One region of the Buttiauxella sp. AC142 genome, then DNA from elsewhere that is predicted to be linked to it. Evidence: predicted binding sites of a transcription regulator. Region 1 holds the regulator's gene; the other holds the start of a gene.
What was found. Region 1 encodes CRP, which controls carbon source genes, mostly activating them, when cyclic AMP is high. Its sites were predicted from a motif close to ATGTGANNNNNNTCACAT; they were not measured.

Region 2: AC0IWZ_RS02735 (glycoside-pentoside-hexuronide (GPH):cation symporter) is a predicted target of CRP. The motif match lies at 4,804-4,821, and genes of this name have one in related genera.

Annotation. Positions count from the first base shown of each region.
Region 1 is NZ_CEEDCH010000001.1:4,139,784-4,147,900, reverse strand. It holds gene AC0IWZ_RS19385 (putative adenosine monophosphate-protein transferase Fic) at 1-319, shown strand, start outside; gene pabA (aminodeoxychorismate synthase component 2) at 353-916, shown strand; gene argD (bifunctional acetylornithine/succinyldiaminopimelate transaminase) at 1,004-2,224, shown strand; gene AC0IWZ_RS19370 (YccS/YhfK family putative transporter) at 2,232-4,316, opposite strand; gene crp (cAMP-activated global transcriptional regulator CRP) at 4,507-5,139, opposite strand; gene AC0IWZ_RS19360 (OsmC family protein) at 5,454-5,858, shown strand; gene AC0IWZ_RS19355 (phosphoribulokinase) at 5,888-6,760, opposite strand; gene AC0IWZ_RS19350 (YheU family protein) at 6,833-7,051, opposite strand; gene AC0IWZ_RS19345 (hydrolase) at 7,053-8,069, opposite strand.
Region 2 is NZ_CEEDCH010000001.1:598,789-606,905, reverse strand. It holds gene pdhR (pyruvate dehydrogenase complex transcriptional repressor PdhR) at 1-225, opposite strand, end outside; gene aroP (aromatic amino acid transporter AroP) at 808-2,166, shown strand; gene AC0IWZ_RS02745 (glycoside-pentoside-hexuronide (GPH):cation symporter) at 2,344-3,744, shown strand; gene AC0IWZ_RS02740 (glycoside hydrolase family 43 protein) at 3,754-4,710, shown strand; gene AC0IWZ_RS02735 (glycoside-pentoside-hexuronide (GPH):cation symporter) at 4,922-6,355, shown strand; gene AC0IWZ_RS02730 (glycoside hydrolase family 43 protein) at 6,348-7,895, shown strand; gene ampE (beta-lactamase regulator AmpE) at 7,951-8,117, opposite strand, start outside.

The DNA.
Region 1 (8,117 bases):
CGAAAATGAAGGCAACGATCTGATGCAAGAAATGGAGGATGAGCATTATCTCGTCGGACTTACCAGAAATGAGTTCGTTCAGCGCCTGTCGCATTACTATTGTGAAATTAACGTCCTTCATCCGTTTTTTGTTGGCAGTGGTCGGGCACAGCGCGTTTTCTTCGAGCAGCTAGCGATTCACGCTGGTTACATCCTCGATTGGAAAGACGTATCGCCTGAAGCATGGGCAACGGCGAATCAGGCCGGGGCATTGGGTGATTTGACGCTGCTCAATGAGATTTTCACTAAAGTGGTGAGCGAAGCGCGCGAAAGCGAATAGAATAGCGCGGTTCTTTTTTACCCTGGAGCCGCGATGCTACTGCTTATCGACAACTACGACTCATTCACCTGGAACCTTTATCAGTACTTTTGCGAATTAGGTGCAGAAGTGGTGGTGAAACGTAACGATGAGCTGACCCTTTCTGATATCAGCGCGTTAGCCCCAGAAAAGTTGGTTATCTCGCCAGGCCCCTGCACGCCCACCGAAGCAGGGATTTCTCTTGCGGCGATTGCGCATTTCGCCGGACAGTTACCGATTCTCGGGGTATGTCTTGGTCACCAGGCGATTGCCCAGGCGTTTGGGGCGACCATTGTGCGTGCCGAAAAAGTGATGCATGGCAAAACATCCGCTATTACGCATAACAATTCTGGCGTATTCAACGGCCTGAATAATCCCCTTACCGTCACGCGCTATCACTCTTTGGTTATCGACCCCGCAACATTACCCGACTGCTTTGACGTGACCGCCTGGACGGATAAGCAAGAGATTATGGGGATCCGTCACCGCGAGCTTGAGCTGGAGGGTGTGCAGTTTCACCCGGAAAGTATTCTCAGTGAGCAGGGGCACCAGCTGTTAGCCAATTTCCTCAATCGTTGATTTTTTATTGCCAGATAATGATTTTTTATGCATATTTCATGATTATATTTTCATGTCTGTTCTTGCGTAAAAATGGGATGGCAATTAATGGCAAGCGAACAATCAGCAATTACCCGCGCTACTTTTGATGAAGTGATTTTGCCGATTTATGCACCGGCGGAGTTTATCCCGGTTAAAGGCAAAGGCAGTCGTGTTTGGGATCAACAAGGTAAAGAGTACGTTGATTTCGCCGGTGGGATTGCCGTCACGGCATTAGGTCACTGCCACCCGGCGTTAGTGGAAGCGTTAAAAAGTCAGGGCGAAACGCTATGGCATACCAGCAACGTTTTCACCAATGAACCCGCGTTGCGCCTGGGCCGCAAACTGATTGATGCTACTTTTGCTGAACGCGTACTGTTTATGAACTCTGGTACCGAAGCCAACGAAACCGCCTTCAAACTGGCACGGTACTACGCTTCTACGCGCCATAGTCCGTATAAAACCAAAATTATTGCCTTCCATAATGCCTTCCACGGTCGTTCGCTGTTTACCGTTTCTGTTGGCGGTCAGCCGAAGTATTCCGACGGCTTTGGCCCGAAGCCAGCCGATATTATTCATGTGCCGTTTAACGACTTGCATGCAGTGAAAGCGGTGATGGATGACCATACTTGTGCGGTCGTGGTCGAGCCGATTCAGGGCGAGGGCGGTGTAACGGCGGCAACCCCAGAATTCCTGCAAGGCTTGCGCGAGTTGTGCGATGAGCATAAAGCGTTGCTGGTATTCGATGAAGTGCAGTGCGGGATGGGGCGTATCGGCGAGTTGTTTGCGTACATGCATTACGGCGTGACGCCAGACATTCTGACCAGCGCGAAGGCACTCGGCGGTGGCTTCCCGGTCAGCGTCATGCTGACTACTCAGGAAATTGCTTCTGCGTTCCATGTTGGCACTCATGGTTCAACCTACGGCGGAAACCCGCTGGCATGTGCCGTTGCAGGTGCGGCGTTTGACATCATCAATACGCCTGAGGTTTTGAAAGGCGTTGCGACGAAACGCCAGCAGTTCGTTAAGCATTTGCAGCAAATCGACGAGCAATTCGACGTGTTCAGCGACATTCGTGGCATGGGCTTATTGATTGGCGCTGAGTTGAAACCTCACTACAAAGGCCGTGCCCGGGAGTTCCTGTACGCAGCGGCAGAAGCGGGCGTGATGGTCTTGAACGCGGGGCCAGACGTCATGCGTTTTGCTCCGGCGTTAATTGTTGAGGATGCTGATATCGAAGACGGTATGACGCGCTTTGCCAAAGCGGTCGCAAAAGTCGTTAACGCTTAATCGCCCGTCAATTTGAGCGGCGTAAGCGGCTCAGCCAGATACCGTGATGTGGCCGCTGACGCCATGCAACCGAAGAAATGGTATGCATGGTGCTGAGGTGGCCCAACACCCGCTGTAAATGTTGTTCCATGGTACTTAGCGGCCCGCTCGGAAGCCCTTCCAGCGGGTCGAGAATATTCGCATCATTGGTTTCCCCAGGCCCATCATATTGAAGCCGCTGCTGGCATCGTTGCAGCGCAATTTCACACGATTGCAAATAACGCTGGGCGAGATCCGGCGTCAACATGTTGTGCTCGCGGGCAAGTGTGGTCATCGCATTGATGTGTTCGACGATAAACTGGCTGTGCGTCACCCATAGTTTCATATCGGCAAGATAGTGCGAGTTAAATCCAGGTTCCTGCATCGCCTGGTTGAGCGAGTTGAATAAGGCATTGTGCGCCTGGTTGACCCTCATTCGCGAATACGCCAGCGGGGTGGGTTCCGGGTCGCTGCTCAGAATCAGGCGAATCGCATCCTGATCGCGCTCCAGAGCATCGTGGGCGTTCTGGCGCAGTAAACCACTTTGCCACTGTGGCCACAGCCACACCATGCCACCAAAGGCAATCAGGCAGCCGAGCAGCGTATCTATTAAGCGCGGAACGATGTACTGCTCGGCGCTGAGGGTGATGAGTTGCAGGGTGTAAACCGCCGTGACGGTAAAGCCAATTGTCGCCCAACCGTAACTCTTACGAATGAACAAATAGCTGACCAGCGTAATGATCAACATCGCGGCCAGCGCGATATCTTGCGGAAAGTGGAAGTGCAGCGCGATGCCCGCTATCGCTAAACCTGCAATGGTGCCTGCCGACCGGTGAAGAATTCTCACCCGGGTCGCGCCATAGCCGTTTTGCGTCACAAACATTACCGTCATCAAAATCCAGTAAGGTTTAGGCAGATGTAAAAACCCCCCCAAAATACTGGCGATGGTCAGCATTACACCTAATCTGGCGGCGTTACGCAGCGCGGCGGATTTCAAAGATAAATAGCTTTTCAGTGCTGCCCAAAGTGGCAAGCGACGCTGCCGGTCTTCCATCAAATCACGGATATACAACGGGCGCTGGGTGCGTAAAACACGGCCAATCCGACTGAAGTGATAATGGCAAAATTGCCCAACCGGGTTATCCGGATTTTGACGCGCGATTTTCTCAAGGGCATCAATCTGTTTATCCATCGTGAAACGCTGTGGGAACCGATGATAAAGAATGTCGTCAGCCAGCACGCGTAAACGCGCTGCAATGGTCTGCGCGTTCCAGCGAATCACGGCTTCAGCGTGACTTTTCTCAACCAGCTTTTGCACTTCGGCAGGTTGGTGGAGGCTGACGGAAATGTGTTCTTGTAAATCCAGAGCGACCTGAAACGCGCGCAGTAATCGCTTGTAGCCGTTTTGCTGATTCGCTGCCAGCATGTGTAATTGCTGGTAGCAAATAGTGATTAAATCAACGGCTTTTTGTTGACGCGCCAGCAGCGGAGGCAGCGCTTTTTCAGGGTCGGTATGCTGCGTTAGCATGCCATATTTGGCTTCGCAGTAATCCGCCAGTTGGCGATAGAGCAGGCTTAATGATTCGCGCAGTGGCTGCTCGCGCCACATCCAGAACCAAAACCAGTTAAACACGCCGTACCAAATTGTACCGCTGACATACAGCAGCATTGGCTTCCAGATGGGCATATTCCCCGCCATGCTGAGTGTAAAGATCGCGGCAATGAGTGAGGCGGGAAGCAGACGAGCGTGCAGGGAGCTGATTTCGGCTGTGACGCCCAGCAATAGCGCCATTACGGCCAATATCACCGGCAACGGCACTGAGGTATAAAGCAATAAAAGCTGCATGATCAAACTGCTGACGGCAAACAGGCTACCGCCGACGATCAGGCGTTTGAAGAAGCGTTTATGGGGAGTATCAAGTCCTGCAATGTTGCAGCAGGCAGGGACTAAAGAGAAAAGCAGGCCGGACTGGAGATTGCCAAAGAGCAAACCTACTGCCACCGGAAGGCACAGCACCAGCGTTTGCCGCAGTGCGTAGTTAACTTCAGGATGGTAGATCAGTCTTCGCCACATAAACCCTTCTTACTTAAAGCTGCAGCGGCGTTAGCTGCGTTCATTCACCCGAATCACTTACTTGAGTAAGCTCATCGGGATGAACTCACTTGCTGCCTTGCTGCAACTTCAATTAATCGGGTTTCGGATTTAGTTTTTTAGAGACAAAAAAGGCGTGTTATGAAGCAACACGCCATTTTTGAGACGGAGATTAACGAGTGCCGTAAACGACGATCGTTTTACCGTGAGCAGAGATCAGATTTTGATCTTCCAGCATTTTCAAGATACGACCAACGGTTTCGCGAGAGCAACCCACGATCTGACCGATTTCCTGACGGGTAATTTTTATCTGCATACCGTCCGGGTGGGTCATTGCATCAGGCTGTTTAGCCAGGTTCAGCAGTGTCTGCGCGATACGACCAGTCACATCCAGGAATGCCAGGTTACCCACTTTCTCAGATGTAACTTGCAGACGACTAGCCATCTGTGAAGACAGGCGCATCAGGATATCTGGATTGACCTGAATCAGCTGGCGGAATTTTTTATATGAAATTTCAGCCACTTCGCAGGCACTTTTAGCACGAACCCAAGCACTACGTTCCTGACCTTCTTCGAACAGCCCTAACTCGCCAATGAAATCGCCCTGATTCAGATAGGAGAGGATCATTTCCTTGCCCTCTTCATCTTTGATCAGAACAGCCACAGAACCCTTGACGATGTAATACAGCGTCTCAGCCTTTTCACCCTGGTGAATCAGTGTGCTCTTCGATGGATACTTATGAATGTGGCAATGGGACAAGAACCATTCGAGAGTCGGGTCTGTTTGCGGTTTGCCAAGCACCATGCGCGGTTATCCTCTGTTTTATAACTGGCTACCAACGACAGGACGCTAAACATCCTGTCTGGCGTTGCAAGTATTAGAATATTCCCCACCTTGGGGAGATGGCATGCAAGTCATTCTTGCTGCCTGTAATTAGTGATGTCCTCTGCATACATGCATAACGTCAATGTATCGATGTAGCATCTGGATTGTTTTAGCATAGCTTTTGACAAGTGTCTCCTATTGTCTCGTTTCAGCTTGACGCAGGTCGCCTTCCATTGCCAGATTTGCTGAATCTGCGTACTCTGAAAGACAATTTTTTCAACGGGAGAAGTAACATGCAAGCACGAGTGAAGTGGGTTGAAGGGTTAACCTTCCTTGGGGAGTCCGCTTCTGGACACCAGATTCTGATGGACGGTAATTCTGGCGATAAAGCACCCAGTCCGATGGAAATGGTTCTGATGTCCGCTGGTGGTTGTAGCGCAATCGACGTAGTTTCTATTTTGCAAAAAGGCCGCTACAACGTGACGGATTGTGAAGTGAAACTGACCTCTGAGCGCCGCGAAGAAGCCCCGCGTCTGTTCACACATATCAATCTGCATTTCATTGTGACAGGCAAAGAATTGAAAGATAATGCAGTTTCGCGTGCGGTAGACTTGTCTGCTGAGAAGTACTGTTCCGTTGCGTTGATGCTGGAAAAAGCCGTAAACATCACCCATAGCTACGAAGTGATTGAAAGCTAGAGTGAAGAAAAGGGCGGTGTTTAGCCGCCCTAATTATTGATATTTCTTCCTTCCGCCAGGCGCTTAACCAACGGCGTCATGATCAACTCCATTGCCAGTCCCATCTTGCCGCCCGGCACCACTAATGTATTGATGTGGGAAATAAATGAGCCTTGCAGCATGGCGAGCAAATACGGGAAGTCGATATCATCCAGACCGCGAAAATGAATCACGACAAAACTTTCATCTAATGACGGAATACCGCGTGCGGCAAACGGGTTAGAGGTATCTACCGTCGGTACGCGTTGGAAGTTGATGTGCGTGCGGGAAAACTGCGGCGTGATGTAGTTGATGTAATCGTCCATCGAACGCACGACGGAATCCATTACCGCTTCACGGGAATGACCGCGCTCGCTGGTGTCGCGCACCAGTTTTTGAATCCACTCCAGGTTTACAATCGGCACTACGCCAACCAGTAAATCGACGGCATTGGCGACGTCGTGCTGCGGGGTAACGACTCCGCCATGCAAGCCTTCATAAAACAAAACATCAGTCGGTTCTGGTAACGGCTGCCACGGAGTAAACGTGCCGGGAATCTGATTCCAGGGTACGGCTTCATCATAGGTATGAAGATATTTACGTGATTTACCCTGCCCGGTTTTGCCGTATTCAATAAACGTTTGTTCAAGCAAGCCAAAGTCGTTGGCTTCCGGCCCGAAGTAGCTGATATGACGGCCAAGGTCACGCGCTTTACGAATCGCCATATCCATTTCAGGACGGGTGAAACGATGGAAACTGTCGCCTTCAACTTCAGCTGCACGTAGGTTTAATTGCTGGAAGATTTTACGGAAGGCGATGCTGGTGGTGGTCGTTCCCGCGCCGCTGGAACCTGTTACGGCAATAACCGGATGTTTGGCTGACATAAGGCAACAACTCCATGGGTAGTAGCAAGTTTGGTTGGGTGAAGGCAGTTGTATTATGCAGTATAGGCAGGCTTAGCCGCGAAATTGCCCGCGAGCCATGATATTCACCGTTTCATGAAGTTCTGACCATACCAGTACCGCTTCACCACTTTGCAGTTGGCGCTTAACATCAGCCACCTTTTGCTCAAGTGAGCGCTCTTGTTCACCATAATCTGTGCCTTCTCGTAATACAAAGGATTCAATCAGATTATCAAGCGTTTCGGGAGGCAGGTCTTGCCAGGGAATCATCATATTACTGGTCCAAAAATTGAGACAGCCATTGCGGGATGCGTTGCTCAAGCCACATTTCAGGGCGGCGTAACGTCCCACCAACAAACCCAACATGCCCACCGTAGCGCGTAAGTTGGTATTCGATATTAGCAGGCAATATGGCTTTATCCGGGATCACATGATGATCCATAAACGGGTCATCTTTGGCGTGGATGATTAGCGTCCGGGTTTTGATTTGTGGCAGTAACGGCATCGCGCTGCATTGACGGTAGTAGTCGAGAGCATCAGCAAAGCCGTGAATTTTTGAAGTGATCAAATTGTCAAACTCACGCAGGCGGCGCATTCCTTTAAGCTGGCGCAGATCAACAGGTAGAGTGCCCGGATAGCTTCTGAGCTTGCGCGCGGCATTTTTCTTCAGCAGATTCAAAAGATAGTGCTGATAAACGCGCGAGAATCCTTTTTCGATATGTGCGCTGCAATGTTCCAGCATCAGAGGGGCTGAAACTATGACACCGGCCTGTAGCGTGCAGTCAGCACCTTGTTTAGCCAATAAACAAGCGAGCATGTTCCCGCCGAGGGAAAACCCCACTGCCGCCGTCGGCACTTTGCCGTAACGGGTACTGAGCCAGTTTAAGAAGTAGCTTCCGTCTTCAGTTTCGCCCGAGTGATAAATGCGCTTCATGCGATTTGGCACGCCGCTACATCCACGGAAATGCATGACTACGCCCAGCCAGCCTTGCTTGCTGGCGGCTTCGATTAAGCCGTGGGCATATGGGCTGTGCAGGCTACCTTCAAGCCCATGAAAAACGACTAACCGTGGTTTATGCAATGCCTGGCGTGGGTCTTCGCTCCAGGCAAGATCGACAAAATCTCCATCCGGCATATCCAGACGCTGCCAGTGAGGTTTGAAATTTAAGCGACGGCGAATCAAACGCGGAAGCATGGTTTGCAGGTGCGGATTACTGACACCCTTCAACGGACGAAATTGATCATCTTCTTCGTGATTAAAATTCAATACTGCGGGACTTGTCGTAGCCATATCACACTGTTAGTTTCATTTAGTTTGCTAATTAACTTTACCGGGTGT
Region 2 (8,117 bases), 3.5 Mb from region 1:
CTGGACAAAAGTACCGCCGCCCTGACGACGAAGCAGGAGTCCTTTCGCTTCGAGACGCTGAATGGCCTCGCGCAGTGAAGGACGAGAAACGTCGAATTGTTTCGCCAATTCGCGTTCTGGTGGGAGTTTTTCGCCGGGACGCAAGGTTCCCTCGAGGATGAGAAACTCCAACTGCTGCTCAATCACATCGGATAATTTTGGTTGGCGGATTTTGCTGTAGGCCATGTGTTCCCTGTTTCTGCCATTAGCGCTTATGCCCTTCAAACTTGAAATTATTCGGGCAAAGTCAATTGGTATGACCAATTTCACATTCTTGACGCTAAAGTAACAAAGTATTCACCTTCTGTCCATATTGGTTTTGATTGAAATCATTAAACCCGGCACATTTTAACAACATTACAGAAATGACGTTTCAAAGTTGTAACCTTGCACAAATGTCACATTTACTCACATGCAGACGCATTTAACTTTTACGAAACAGCAAAAAGTGCCTTTTCTTGCAAATTGAACCGATTCATCAGTTTAAAATATGAATATTAATTCAACGATCTCGCTTAAATTGAAGAAATAACATGCGAAATAAATAACGTGATCGATCTGACGATTGATTTCTTTTTATTCAACTCGTCACGACAAGAATAGAAAGCAGGTGCAAACACTGGCGCTTACCACTATTCTTTGCGCTGCGGAAGTCTGGTTTGCAAAATACTGGAATTAAAAACCGTAAAATAAAGACTACACATTACGGAATCACAAACTTACAGAGGCGCGTTCAGCGCCCTGAATATGACCACATGAGGTTAAACGATGGAACAAGGCGACACGCTTAAACGCGGCCTTAAAAACCGCCATATACAGCTCATCGCGCTGGGTGGAGCAATTGGGACAGGCCTGTTTCTTGGCAGTGCGTCTGTTATCCAGTCCGCCGGACCAGGGATTATTCTTGGTTATGCGATTGCAGGCTTTATTGCCTTCTTGATCATGCGCCAGTTAGGCGAAATGGTCGTTGAAGAGCCTGTGGCAGGTTCATTTAGCCACTTTGCTTACAAATATTGGGGTGGTTTCGCCGGTTTCGCTTCTGGCTGGAACTACTGGGTGCTGTATATATTAGTTGCCATGGCAGAATTGACCGCCGTCGGTAAATACATTCAATTCTGGTATCCGGAAATCCCAACCTGGGCTTCTGCTGCTGTCTTCTTTGTCGTGATCAACGCCATTAACCTGACTAACGTAAAAGTGTTTGGTGAGATGGAGTTTTGGTTTGCCATCATTAAAGTCATCGCTGTTGTTGCCATGATTGTGTTTGGTGCCTGGTTGCTGTTTGGCGGCCATGCTGGCCCACAAGCGACCGTGCGTAACCTTTGGGAACAAGGCGGGTTCTTGCCACATGGCTGGACCGGGCTGGTAATGATGATGGCCATTATCATGTTCTCCTTCGGTGGACTGGAACTGGTGGGCATTACTGCTGCCGAAGCCGATAACCCGCAGGTCAGTATTCCTAAAGCGACCAATCAGGTTATCTACCGTATTCTGATTTTCTATGTGGGCTCCCTGGCCGTTCTGCTGTCTCTGATGCCGTGGACTCGCGTTACCGCTGATACCAGCCCGTTCGTACTGATCTTCCATGAACTGGGTGATACTTTTGTCGCAAACGCGCTCAACGTGGTCGTGCTGACCGCCGCACTGTCCGTTTATAACAGCTGTGTTTACTGCAACAGCCGTATGCTGTTTGGCCTGGCTCAACAAGGCAATGCGCCGAAAGCATTCCAGAAAGTCGATAAGCGTGGCGTTCCAGTTAACACCATCCTGGTTTCTGCGCTGTTCACCGCGTTGTGTGTATTGATCAACTACCTGGCACCAGCAGAAGCCTTTGGCCTGCTGATGGCGCTGGTTGTCTCTGCACTGGTGATTAACTGGGCGATGATTAGCCTTGCGCACATCAAGTTCCGTCGTGCAAAACAGCAACAAGGCGTGAAAACTCGCTTCCCAGCGCTGTTCTACCCGATGGGTAACTACCTCTGCCTGCTGTTTATGGCAGCAGTGCTGGTTATCATGGCAATCACCCCAGGCATGGCCATCTCCGTATGGCTGATTCCGGTTTGGGTTGTGATCCTCGGCATTGGTTACTTCATCAAGCAGAAGAACCTGAAAAGCGTTAAAGTGTAATTATCTCTTCTGCTAAAAGCGCCCCGATCGAGCCTTCGCTCATCGGGGCGCTTTGTTATCTGCCTCACATTTCACCCTCGACGGCAGGATCGTCCATCTCTGTGACGGTTCTCTGCTGTGCAATTCCGACTTATTCTGCCAATACTCTTGTCCATATACTGGTCAGGAGCATTTCCAATGGAAAGCGGCAAATTATCAATTAAAGAAAAGATTGGCTACGGGATGGGTGATGCCGGATGCAACATCATCTTTGGCGCCATTATGTTGTTTGTTAACTATTTTTATACCGATATTTTTGGACTTGCCCCAGCGCTAGTGGGGGTTATGCTACTTTCCATCAGGGTGATTGATGCGATAACCGACCCTATTATGGGCGCTATTGCGGATAGAACTCAGACCCGATGGGGGCGTTTTCGTCCATGGATTTTATGGATGGCGGCACCCTTTGCCTTCTTCAGTTACCTGATGTTTACCACACCTGACTGGGCTTACAGCAGCAAAGTTATCTATGCCTTCGTCACTTACTTCCTGCTCTCATTAACCTATACCGCAATCAACATTCCCTATTGCTCGCTGGGAAGCGTGATTACCAACGATCCAAAAGAACGCGTGGCCTGCCAGTCGTATCGCTTTGTGATGGTTGGCATTGCGACGCTGATTCTTTCGCTTTCCCTGTTGCCGATGGTTGATTGGTTTGGCGGCGGCGACAAAGCCAAAGGTTATCAGATGGCAATGGGCGTTCTGGCGGTACTGGGCATGTGTATGTTCCTGTTCTGCTTCTCCACCGTCAGAGAGCGTGTTCGTCCGGCAGTACCAAGCAATGACGATCTGAAAGCTGATCTGAAAGATGTGTGGAAAAACGATCAGTGGGTGCGCATCCTGCTTCTGACGCTGTGCAACGTCTGCCCTGGTTTTATCCGTATGGCGGCAACCATGTACTACGTCACCTGGGTCATGGGGCAAAGCACCAGCTTCGCCACCTTGTTTATCAGCCTCGGCGTAGTCGGCATGATGGGCGGCAGTATGCTGGCGAAAGTGCTGACCGACCGCATCTGCAAACTGAAAGTGTTCTTCTGGACCAACATCGTCCTGGCGATTTTCTCCAGCGGGTTCTACTTCCTCGACCCGCATGCCACCACGCTGATTGTGGTGATGTACTTCCTGCTCAACATCCTGCACCAAATCCCATCGCCGCTGCACTGGTCGCTGATGGCTGACGTTGATGACTATGGCGAGTGGAAAACTGGTAAACGCATCACCGGTATCAGCTTCTCCGGTAACTTATTCTTCCTGAAATTAGGGCTAGCGATTGCTGGCGCAATGGTTGGCTTCCTGCTTTCATGGTACGGCTACGATGCCGGAGCTAAACAGCAAAGTCCTGAATCAATTAACGGTATTGTGATGTTGTTTACCATCATCCCAGGCGTTGGATACCTGATTACCGCAGGCGTGGTGCGTCTGTTAAAAGTTGACCGTGAAATGATGCAACGTATTCAGGCAGACCTTGAAAAGCGTCGCACCAACTACCGCGAATTGAATGAATATCACGACAGCAAACCTGTTGAAGCCAAACTTTAAGGAAGCGTTATGAACCAGGAGCAATGGCCTAATCCCTTTATTGAACAGCGTGCTGACCCGTTTATTTTGCAGCATGGCGATGGTTACTACTTTATTGCGTCAGTGCCGGAGTATGACAGGCTTGAGATTCGTTACGCGCCAACATTGAATGAGTTGCCCAATGCGCAGCCCTCCGTGGTGTGGCGCAAGCCCGAAAGCGGCCCCATGAGTAAACTGATTTGGGCGCCGGAACTGCATCATATCAACGGCAAGTGGTACATCTATTTTGCCGCGACCCATACGCAAGAGCTGGATAAGTTAAATATGTTCCAGCACCGCATGTTTGCGCTGGAGTGTGCCGATGCAGACCCGCTCACCGGGAAATGGGGTGAAAAAGGTCAGGTGAAAACGCAGTTCGACAGCTTCTGTCTTGATGCCACCACCTTCAATCATCAAGGCAAGCAGTGGTATTTATGGGCGCAGAAAGACCCTGACATTGCCGGTAACTCGAATATCTATCTGGCCGAACTGGAAACGCCGTGGGCTATCAAAGGCACGCCTGTGATGTTGAGTAAGCCCGAGCTAGACTGGGAATGCAGAGGCTTTCTGGTTAACGAAGGTCCAGCAGTGGTGGTTCACGGCGATAAACTTTTCGTCAGCTATTCAGCCAGCGCCACCGACGAAAATTACTGTATTGGATTGCTGTGGATAAACCTGAATGCTGACCCAACCGACCCAGCAAACTGGCATAAATCATCACAACCTGTCTTTACTACCAGTTATGAAAACAAGCAATTTGGCCCAGGCCATAACAGCTTTACCAAAAACAAAGATGGGAAAGATGTGCTGGTGTATCACGCCCGGAATTACACCGAAATTGAAGGCGATCCCCTGTATGACCCGAATCGTCATACACGCCTGAAAACAATCGAGTGGGATGAAAACGGTATGCCAGTGTTTGGCATACCGCCTGCAGACAACCGCTAAAATCTTTATCAGTCCCTTCCAAACGGAAGGGATTTTTTTGGTTTGAAGTAACCAAAATTGGAGTGATTTCTGTTAGACCAATTTATTCTTGTTATGTGACAACTTTCTCAATCAGTAAAAAACATAACTCCCGGAGCAAATATCACAATAGCGTAATAAACCACCAGTCCATAGAGTGAATAAATAACACACTCAATGCTGGAGAAATAAAATGAGTACAGCAAGGAAACTCTCCGTTGCCGAAAAAATTGGCTTCGGTATGGGCGATGCTGCCTGTGGAATAGTGTATTCCTCAGTCACCATGTTTTTAACGTATTTCTATACTGATATTTACGGGCTATCCGCTGCTGCAGTGGGAATAATGTTCCTGGTTACCCGCGTGCTTGATGCAATTACCGACCCACTTACCGGATTAGTTGCTGACCGGGTGAGAACACGCTGGGGGCATTTCCGACCATGGCTAATTTGGTTTGCAATTCCTTATGCGGTGCTGGCGGTATTAACCTTCACCACACCGGATTTTGGTGAATCAGGAAAGCTGCTTTATGCTTATATTACCTATACGTTATTAATGCTTTGCTACACCTTTATTAACATTCCGTATTGTGCACTGGGTGGCGTGATTACCACCGATGAAAAAGACCGTTTATCAGCCCAATCTTATCGCTTCACTATTTCATCACTCGCCGGATTAGTTGTTTCTGTCGCAACATTATTTTTAGTCGACTGGCTGGGTAAAGAAAATAAACAATTCGGCTTTCAGGCAACCATGGCGATTATGGGAACACTCGCCGTCATCATGCTATTTTTCTGCTTCTTTAGTACCTCTGAACGTGTTCGCCCAAAAGTTGAAACCAACAGTAGTATGATGGATGACCTGCGAATTTTGCTGGCGAATGACCAGTGGCGTATCGTGGCAGTGATCACCTTTTTCTCAAGTATGGCAGGCGTAATGCGCAGTGCAGCAACATTGTACTACGCCACTTACCTGATGCTCGGCGGTATCGAAAGTGCTGCTGGAACCGCGATGAAATCCGCATTTGTTTCCACAAGTGTGGTTGGCACTATTATCGGCAGCATCGCCGCAGGTTATTTGGCACAACGCTATCGTGCTGTATCGTTATTTAAAAATATTAACTTATTGCTGGTTGTTATCGGTGTGGTGATGTTCTTTGTTCCACCAACCTGGCTTGCCGTCGTTTTCCCACTTTATTTCCTGGTGGGATTCTTCCATCAGATGTATCAACCTTTCAAATGGAACATGATGGCTAATGCGGCAGATTACGGCGAATGGAAGTTTGGTCGACGAATTACAGGGTTATCGTTCTCCGGAAACCTATTTGCATTAAAAATGGGCATGGCTGTTGCTGGGGCATTTGTCGGTTTCTCCCTCGGATGGTTTGGATATCAGGCGGGTAATCCAACGCAAACAATGCTTGCTACCAATGGTATTATTGGTTTATTAACCATCGGCCCGTCTATTTCCTATTTCATTCTTTACTGGCTAAGCCGCTTCTATACTCTCGATGATAAAATGATGAGTCAAATTCAGCGTGATCTCGCTCATCGTGAACAAGCCGAAGAAATAAACACCCCAGAAGTTACACCCGCTTTAATTTCCACAGGTGCTAATAATCATGGTTAAAATCACAACTCGCCCTGGATATTACAAAAACCCAATTCTCCATGCAGATTATTCAGATCCAGATATTGTACGCGCAGGCGATGATTTTTATATGGTTTCATCGAGTTTTAACCATTTTCCCGCGCTTCCCATTCTGCATTCGAAAGACTTAGTAAACTGGAAAATTATCAACCACGTATTTTCTCGCTTTGAGAACAATACTTACGACACCGTGCAACCGGGAAAAGGCGTCTGGGCACCGTCGGTTCGCTATCACGATGGTAAGTTCTGGGTATTTTTCAGCACACCAGATGAAGGCATTTTCATGTCGTTTACGGAAGATCCCCATGGAGAATGGAGCGCGCCACACTGCGTGAAAGCCGCGAAAGGTTGGATTGACCCCTGCCCGCTTTGGGACGAAGACGGGCGAGCCTGGCTGGTTCATGCTTTTGCCCACAGTCGCTCCGGGAAAAAACATCAATTGCAACTTATTGAGATGTCACCAGATGGCCGTTCACTGATAAGCGACGAGCAAATTATCTATGATGGTGCACTGGATCTGCCCACGCTTGAGGGGCCAAAGTTCTATAAACGCAACGGCTGGTATTACATTTTTGCTCCCGCAGGTGGCGTAGAAACGGGTTGGCAATGCGTACTACGCGCGCGAAACCTACAAGGCCCATGGGAAACGCAAATAGTATTACAACAGGGAGAAACTCATGTTAATGGCCCGCATCAGGGCGGCTTTGTTGAACTTGAAAGCGGAGAATGTTGGTTTGTCCATTTTCAGGATGCTGACCTCTACGGACGCATTGTACATTTACAACCCATGCGCTGGCAGAATGATGGGTGGCCAACTATCGGTGAAAAACAAACGCTGCATGAAACCTGGCAGCCCGTCATCGAACATCCACTCCCGTCGATTGCAACAAAGCAACAAGGCGCTGAACAGCCACAAACCAGTGATGATTTTACTGATGGAATTCCAGGACTACAGTGGCAATGGCAGGCTCATCCTCAGCAAAAATGGCTACAATCCGCCACAAATATGCTGGCACTAACCTGCCAGACCATGACGGAATACCAGGGCGTGCAGGCGTTGTACGCTCAGCCAAATCTGCTACTGCAAAAATTCCCTGCACGTGAGTTCAGCGCAACCACCAGACTAGAGGCAGCTTTCGTTCAACCGGGTGAACTCAGCGGCCTGATAATTTACGGCGAACGCTACGCGGCGCTGGCGCTTGAGCAGTGTGAAGGAAAACGCAAAATTACTTTTATCTCCGCCTGGATGAGCGATACCGGGGTACTTCATCAACAACAACGTGATATTGCCGACTGGCCGCAAAACACGCCACTTTGGCTAAAGGTGGATGCGAAACCTGGCGGAATTTGTCATTTCTGTTTTAGCGAAAATGGTACTGACTGGCAAAGCGTCACGCCTTGTTTTGCTGCCGGAAAAGGTAAATGGGTTGGCGCAAAAGTGGGGATTTTCGCCGCTTCACGCCAGGCGGTTGCACAACCTGGCGTGGGTTTTTATTCGCACTTTACTATCGAGGTTTAAGTTTGAGGTACCCGGTGGCGTAACGCTTGCCGGGAATCCCTTTAAATAAAGAGCATTAAACCAGAGTGCCGTAAATCGTCAGCAAGGCCACCACCACCAAAATCACCAATGACGTTTTCTTCGCCATCGAAACTGCGGCTTTCGGCGTTTTGATTTTATCGAGATGCGGTTCGCGTGCGAGTGAATACTGAGCCAGTTGCGTTAATACCTGATACTGCGAGG